One region of the Parashewanella sp. 2304DJ23-3 genome, then DNA from elsewhere that is predicted to be linked to it. Evidence: riboswitches for the same ligand, from Rfam matches in the RefSeq annotation. Region 1 holds a riboswitch; the other holds the start of a gene.
What was found. A riboswitch is a leader RNA that binds a small molecule or an ion and turns the genes downstream of it on or off. The one in region 1 is predicted to bind cyclic di-GMP.

Region 1 (3,421 bases):
CAAGTCCGTCCTTCGGTACCATTTTTGATTTTCTCTATATGAGAGACAAACCGACTTTAACGTCGGTTTTTTTGTATCTGATAACAACTCTTAAAAGCGATACCTACCTCGACTAACTCAGATATTTTCAGCAAAAGTAGGTATTTTTAAAAGTTTTAACGATTATTCTGACGCAGACGTTTCAATTCTTAGATTATAAAGATCAAAGCCATTACCATTAACAACGTAACCAGAGTAATCTTCAGAAATGAGATTAGACGTGTCCTTCACTTGAATTTTTGAAATTGCACATTGAGCGTAAGCGCCATCAAATGCAAACTCAAAATCTTGATTGGTAATCACCGACTCTTCGTTATCTACAGCGTCCTGACTCTGATTCGCTAATAAATTCCAACCATTTAGTGCTTCGTTTTCACAACGTACTAGTTTAACCTTCACAGAAGCTTGTTCTGCATATTGCTCGAAAGCTCTGTTACCGTATGTTACTTCAGCTAAACGTAGCGTTTTGCCTTCAGCAGGGCATGCCGCTCTAACATTATTTCCACGAAGTTTTAAGTTAACTTTACCCGCCATACCTAATGACAAAAAGCTACTGTCTGCTGCACTAAAAATATTTTCTTTAGTACTGCGGTTTGGATCATTAGAAGTGTTTGCTCCTTGATTCCAAACAACATTGGCTTCATTTAGATTACAGCCCATCATTTCTGGTTCAGTGTCACCCGTTAAACACTTACGTAATTTTTTACTATTTTGTGGATAATATGAACGGCACTCTTCTAAGCGAGGGTTGTCGGCAACTTTTTCAACAACAACACTATCAATCAAAATACCATAGCTGTCAGGATAACCGCTGTCCTTTAACTTGATCGCAGTAAAGAAACGGCTAGCGGTAAACGGAATTTGTTTAACTTTGAAGCCATCTTCTAGTGGTTCACCTTCAACCTCTGTTAGCGGTAACTTATGCTTCTCTGAGTTAATGCGAACGATGAGATCTCTATAAGCTTGTTTCTGGTTTTTAACGCCAAACTTTTCATAGTTGTAATCACGCTTTTGATATTTCACGGTGAGCATGTATTCAGCATTTGGTACCGTTGAAATAAAGGTACGCATTTTTGACGTACCAACAGCAACACCTGCTGGGCAACCTGCAGTTCTATGGCTATCCATTTCTAAAACATTACTGTTTGAATCAACACCGTAAACTCTTGCATTGCCCACTTCCATTTGCGCATCACAAGCATTCATGCGTAGATTGCGCACTAATTGTTTACGATCTTTACGGTTTTTTGTTGCTTTAATCACAGCCCACTGTTCAGGGTACATTTTCGCTAGTGTTTTATTGGTCCATTGAACGTCAAATTGAATTTTACGGTTCCAAGGTTTACCGTTTTCATTATCAGTTGTGAAGAGGGCTTTGATTTCAGGGTTCAACTTGTCAACCCCGTGCTCTTCTAATAAGTCACGGATATCAAGATCATCAATTAAACCCCAGTCACCTCGGTAAGTAGAGCGATCATACTGATCATGATAACGCTCAAAATATTGAGAAGCGATTCTGGCATCATCTTCAGGATTAGCCACTTCAGAAGCCACAGAAGTAGAGCAAAAGCCTGTAAGTAACGTAGCGATAAGCGCACTCATTGGTGCGTTATTTATAAAACTCATTTCACATTCCTTGTTTCGGGAAAAGTTTTAATAAAAATTAAAACTCAGCAGAGCAGCCCACTTATCAATTTGATGGAGTGCTGTCACTTTGCGTCCTTACTTTTCAGTAAGTTTGCCCTTTGAGTCGTTTGTAAGCAGCTGTATTTTATGGTTATAAATAAGATTGTCAATGACAGTTCAATGATATAAATGTGTGAGTTTTTATACAGATTCGTCACGGAAATGTGACAGTAGAATGGGAGTTAATTCCGCAATTAACGTTTGAGAGCGTTCTAGGGCTAATTGGACCCAGCCATCCGTTCCCATCACTTCAAGTGAAGTGGCTTCAACTTTATTTGAAATCAGTGATAAGTAGCCGCTTACTCTAAAAATACCTTGAGGAGTATGAATGCGGCTAATGTGAAACTCTTCCATGATTGATAAATTCGTTAGGCTATTTTTGTTTAGCCATTAACTTAACGTATTTTTTTACCTTTTTCATTGCCATTTGCTGTTTCAATGAAGATAGATAGTCGATAAATAAGTTGCCATGAAGATGGTCTATTTCGTGTTGCATAACGATAGCTAAAAACTCATCACTGCTGACAGTAATTTCCTTCCCATTACGATCTAAAGCTTCAACCGTTACTGAAGTAAAGCGTTCAACTTCCGCATAATAATCAGGTACTGATAAACAACCTTCTTGCCCTTTGGCTTTATCAGAGCCAGCCGTAACCTTAGGGTTAATCAACACTAATGGATCATTGCGTTCATCCGAAATATCGATAACTACAACAGCGTACTCAGAACCAACTTGCGTTGCAGCAAGTCCAATCCCATCATCAGTGGAATACATGGTTTCGAGTAAATCATCAATTAACGTTTGTACCTGCTTCACATCTGTAACAGGCTTTGCAACTTGCTTTAATCGCACATCGGGAGCAGTAAGAATATCAAGAACAGCCATGTATTTAGTAATTACTCATCGTTAAAATAAAGCGTGAGAGTATAATGGTTTCTGTTGCGTACATCATTTTTTTATCGTCATTATTTACTTTAAAAGCATTCAGTAGTAACAAGTAACTCACCTTAGTGAGCCAATGCAATGATAAACTGTCTTGCAATATAAAGCCGAAACTGTTGAACCGTATCACCGTTGGCATAGAGCATCATTAGGAATAATAAAAACTTACATGAGTAACAGTAAAAAATTACTTTCTTTATTTAGTGGTTGTGGCGGCATGGACTTGGGCTTTGAGGGCAACTTCACCGTCCCTAGCGCCTGTATTAATTGGGATATGCACCCAAATGAATGGTATATCCCCCTTGATGAACATCGAGTAAAGCTAAATAAAAACAGCTTCGAAACCGTTTTCGCCAACGATATACTCCCTTATGCTGAAGCCGCATGGAAAACCTTTTTTAAAAGCCAAGGTAAAGATGTTGAGCGCATTTTTCACACCACCAGCATTGTCGAATTAGTTAAACGTCATCAAGCGGGTGAACAAGTCTTCCCTGAGAATGTTGACGTCGTCACCGGTGGCTTCCCATGCCAAGATTTCAGCGTGGCAGGAAAGCGAGGTGGATTTCAGTCTCACAAAAACCATAACAATAAAATTGACGGTGAAGTCTCCAGTGAGGAGTCTCGCGGCAGTTTATATTTATGGATGCGCCAAGTGATTGAAATCACAAACCCTAAAGTGTTTGTCGCAGAGAATGTAAAAGGTTTGATTTCACTGGGTGACGCCAAACGCATCATCGAAGAAGACTTTAGAAC
Region 2 (3,421 bases), on a different contig from region 1:
TTGTAAATTCGCGGTGATGTCCATTCCATTGGTTAGATTAACTTTGTGATCGCTCAAATAGTGTGAAATACCACCAACGCCATTATCAGCAACAACACACAAATAATGATCATTTAGTGTTGCATCTGAAATTTCAAAATTGACTTCAGAGTCATTTAATGGGGTACCTCTAATGTAATCCTCACAAGTTCTTAAAACGTGGTCTCTACTCGATGTACCTTGATCAGAAATGTAGTTGATATAAACCGATTCCGCATCAGTAACATACCCTTGAATGGTTTCACTAATAACTTCTTCTGAGCTGACTGAGTCTGATATGTGAATTTGTGGAGCTCGGGCTTTCTGTATCCACCCAATTGGTTGGTTAAAAGTTCTACCATCAACATCTTCAACCTGCATACACGCAAAGTAGTTATGCAGATGAATCTGATTTATAAAATTGAAATGAGTACCAGAAGGCATCGGTTGAATTACACTTGCATTTGGGGTTGCTACAGAGCATTGCTCCGGATCCTCTAACATTAATAATCGTGTTTCAACGATATTCAATGGTGTTTGTAGATCCCAGCTCAGTTCGCCCGAAGCATAGTTGTTTTCATCTAAAGGCACAGCAGGCGTTTTAAAAATTTCAAAGGCGACCTTCTGGCCTTTAAAAGACAGTTGTTCATCACCTATTTTGACATTGTGATCAGACTTAAGGAAAGCTGCAAGCTTATAGGATTTGTGAGAGTTTACGGAGGTTTCAGGCAATGGCAACGGAAATTGCTTTATTTGCCATTCACCAGCATCTGTTGTTTCTGCTAGTTGAATGATATTACCTTGAAAATCGGTTAAAGCGATATCGAGCCCAGGATTAGTTTGTCCACTCAGATCAAACAATAAGGTTTCACCTGAATGTTGCTGACGATAAATAAAATCAACAGCGTTTCTATCTTGACCATAGTAGTCAGTCGTTGAAAGGGTATGTTCAAGTTGATTATTTTCAACTGTAGATATGTCAATTTTTGCAGTCACTAAGCTTATTTGCTCAGAACTTGAATAGGTATACTCTTTACCAGTTGTATCTTTTATGTAAACACAGACTTTATCACCGTTATAGCTACGATGATGTTTAAAATTATAGTTGACTGAAGTTTGATACTGGTTTCCTGAAACTGAAACTGGTGAAAGAGTAAAAAAAGGTAACTGGCACCACTCTTCTGGCCAATTTGTGACTTCAACGGTTTCTAGAGATTCAGTTGATGTGATATTCACATTAAAAGTTTGAAAAGGGTAACCTGTTGATGGCGTTGATGAATCAATATCGACTTGGACATCGGCCAATACAGTATTGGCTGTGAGAGAAAACAGTATTCCCGCACTTAACTTGGATAAACTACGCATAATGCAAACCTTTTTATTCAAAACAAATAAACAGGTGATCTGAACTGGATAAAACATGGATGTGCAGCTTAGCTGCTCCAGCAACCCCGCTATCCTAGTCCTATCTTCAGACCTTAGACCGGAGGCTTTGCGTCCCTAACTTTCGAGAGGTTTGCCTTTATTCACCTAAATTGTTCATCTACTGCTGCTACTGATGAGTTGTTACAAGGCGACAACTTTGAGAACATCTTAATAAGTTTTTTAAACTATTTAGTTATAAGCAAATAACATTGTTAAAATTAATCTATAAAAAAGAGTTTCAAGCCTTGGTTTGCATTTAGGTAACCGAAACTGATAGAAAATCGCAAAAGATCAGTCAATCTGCTGTCGAAATGCAGCTAATGTCAGTGGATTGACTAAAAAGCAGCCGAGAAAACATCGCTTTATAAAAATTAACACTAGAACTATTGTAACTTTTACATGGGTTCGTTATTATTCAGCCCGCTTTAAAGGAGACAGCAATGGCACTCAGACGTCCTATGATTGCTGGCAACTGGAAAATGAATGGTTCTTCTGCTTTAGCTATTGAACTATTTAAGAAGTTTGCCGCAAAGCTACAAAACGATTCCGCAGAAGTGGTTCTTTGTCCGCCAACAATTTATCTTGAAAGTGTAAGGCAGCAGCTGGAAGCTAATAAAGATGCATTGAACGGTTCTTTAGTACGTATGGGCGCACAAAACGTCAGTCAGCATGACTTTGGTGCATATACTGGTGAAGTTTCAGCTAAAATGCTGAAAGATGCTGGTTGTAATTATGTTATTGTTGGTCATTCAGAAAGACGTCGTATGTATGGCGAAACGAGTGATATTGTCGCTGAGAAATTCGCTGCAGCACAGCAAAATGGTTTAACGCCAATTTTGTGTGTCGGTGAATCAGGTCCAGCACGAGAAGCACGTCGCACCTTTGAAGTGATTGCTGAAGAATTAGATATAGTTATCGAAAAAAATGGTACTATGGCTTTCGATAATGCAATTATTGCCTACGAACCTTTATGGGCTGTAGGAACTGGTAAAAGTGCTACACCAGAGCAAGCTCAAGAAGTGCATGCTTTTATTCGTAAGCGTTTATCAGAAGTTTCACCATTTATTGGTGAAAACGTAAGAATTTTATACGGTGGTAGTGTTACCCCTAGTAATGCCGCAGATTTGTTCGCTCAACCAGATGTTGATGGTGGGTTGATTGGCGGGGCAAGCTTGAACTCTACCGAATTTTTGAGTTTATGTAGCATAGCGATGAGTGCATAACATGTACGAAGTGTTAATAGTAGTTTATTTGTTAGTAGCGATTGGCCTAATTGGTTTAATTTTAATCCAGCAAGGTAAAGGCGCTGACATGGGAGCTTCTTTCGGTGCAGGCGCGTCGGGAACTCTATTTGGTTCAAGTGGTGCTGGTAATGCATTAACGAGAGCAACAGCAATTTTAGCGATTCTTTTCTTCATCGTAAGTTTGATGATAGGTCGCATGAGTGCTAACCACGCTTCAGATGATAAAGCATGGGAAAATTTAGGTACTCCAGCTGCTACTGAGCAGCAACCAGCAGATGCAGCAAAAACTGCACCAGCGAAAAAAGAATCTACAGAAGATAAAATTCCTGACTAATCTAGGATTTATCGAAAAGCTTTAATGCCGAGGTGGTGGAATTGGTAGACACGCCATCTTGAGGGGGTGGTGGCCTATGGCCGTGCGGGTTCAAGTCCCGCTCTCGGCACCAAAGTTTAGCTAAGTTTTCTACGAAATAAGTAGGCTTAGTTATTGCAAGTAAAGGTGATAATCAATATACTTGCAGCAGTTGACGCGGGGTGGAGCAGTTTGGTAGCTCGTCGGGCTCATAACCCGAAGGTCGTCGGTTCAAATCCGGCCCCCGCAACCAGCTCCCTACAATGACAGTTAATTTAACGAGAGCGTTAAGTCATTGTAGTTACAGGTTCTTATAATGATAACCTCGTGAAATACGGGGTTTTTTGTTATTTGGGGGTAAGCTCCTAAACCTGAAAATTAT

Region 2: another riboswitch for cyclic di-GMP. It lies ahead of AC1EU2_RS10210 (hypothetical protein); the one in region 1 lies ahead of AC1EU2_RS04995 (hypothetical protein).

What each region holds. Positions count from the first base shown of each region.
Region 1 is NZ_JBWQOH010000001.1:1,129,245-1,132,665, forward strand. Features, by position in the region: tRNA gene AC1EU2_RS04990 (tRNA-Leu) at 1-21, shown strand, start outside; gene AC1EU2_RS04995 (hypothetical protein) at 163-1,665, opposite strand; cyclic di-GMP riboswitch class I at 1,709-1,792, opposite strand; gene AC1EU2_RS05000 (hypothetical protein) at 1,867-2,079, opposite strand; gene def (peptide deformylase) at 2,099-2,611, opposite strand; gene AC1EU2_RS05010 (DNA cytosine methyltransferase) at 2,838-3,421, shown strand, end outside.
Region 2 is NZ_JBWQOH010000004.1:59,437-62,857, reverse strand. Features, by position in the region: gene AC1EU2_RS10210 (hypothetical protein) at 1-1,383, opposite strand, end outside; cyclic di-GMP riboswitch class I at 1,460-1,549, opposite strand; gene tpiA (triose-phosphate isomerase) at 1,884-2,666, shown strand; gene secG (preprotein translocase subunit SecG) at 2,668-3,021, shown strand; tRNA gene AC1EU2_RS10195 (tRNA-Leu) at 3,048-3,133, shown strand; tRNA gene AC1EU2_RS10190 (tRNA-Met) at 3,216-3,292, shown strand.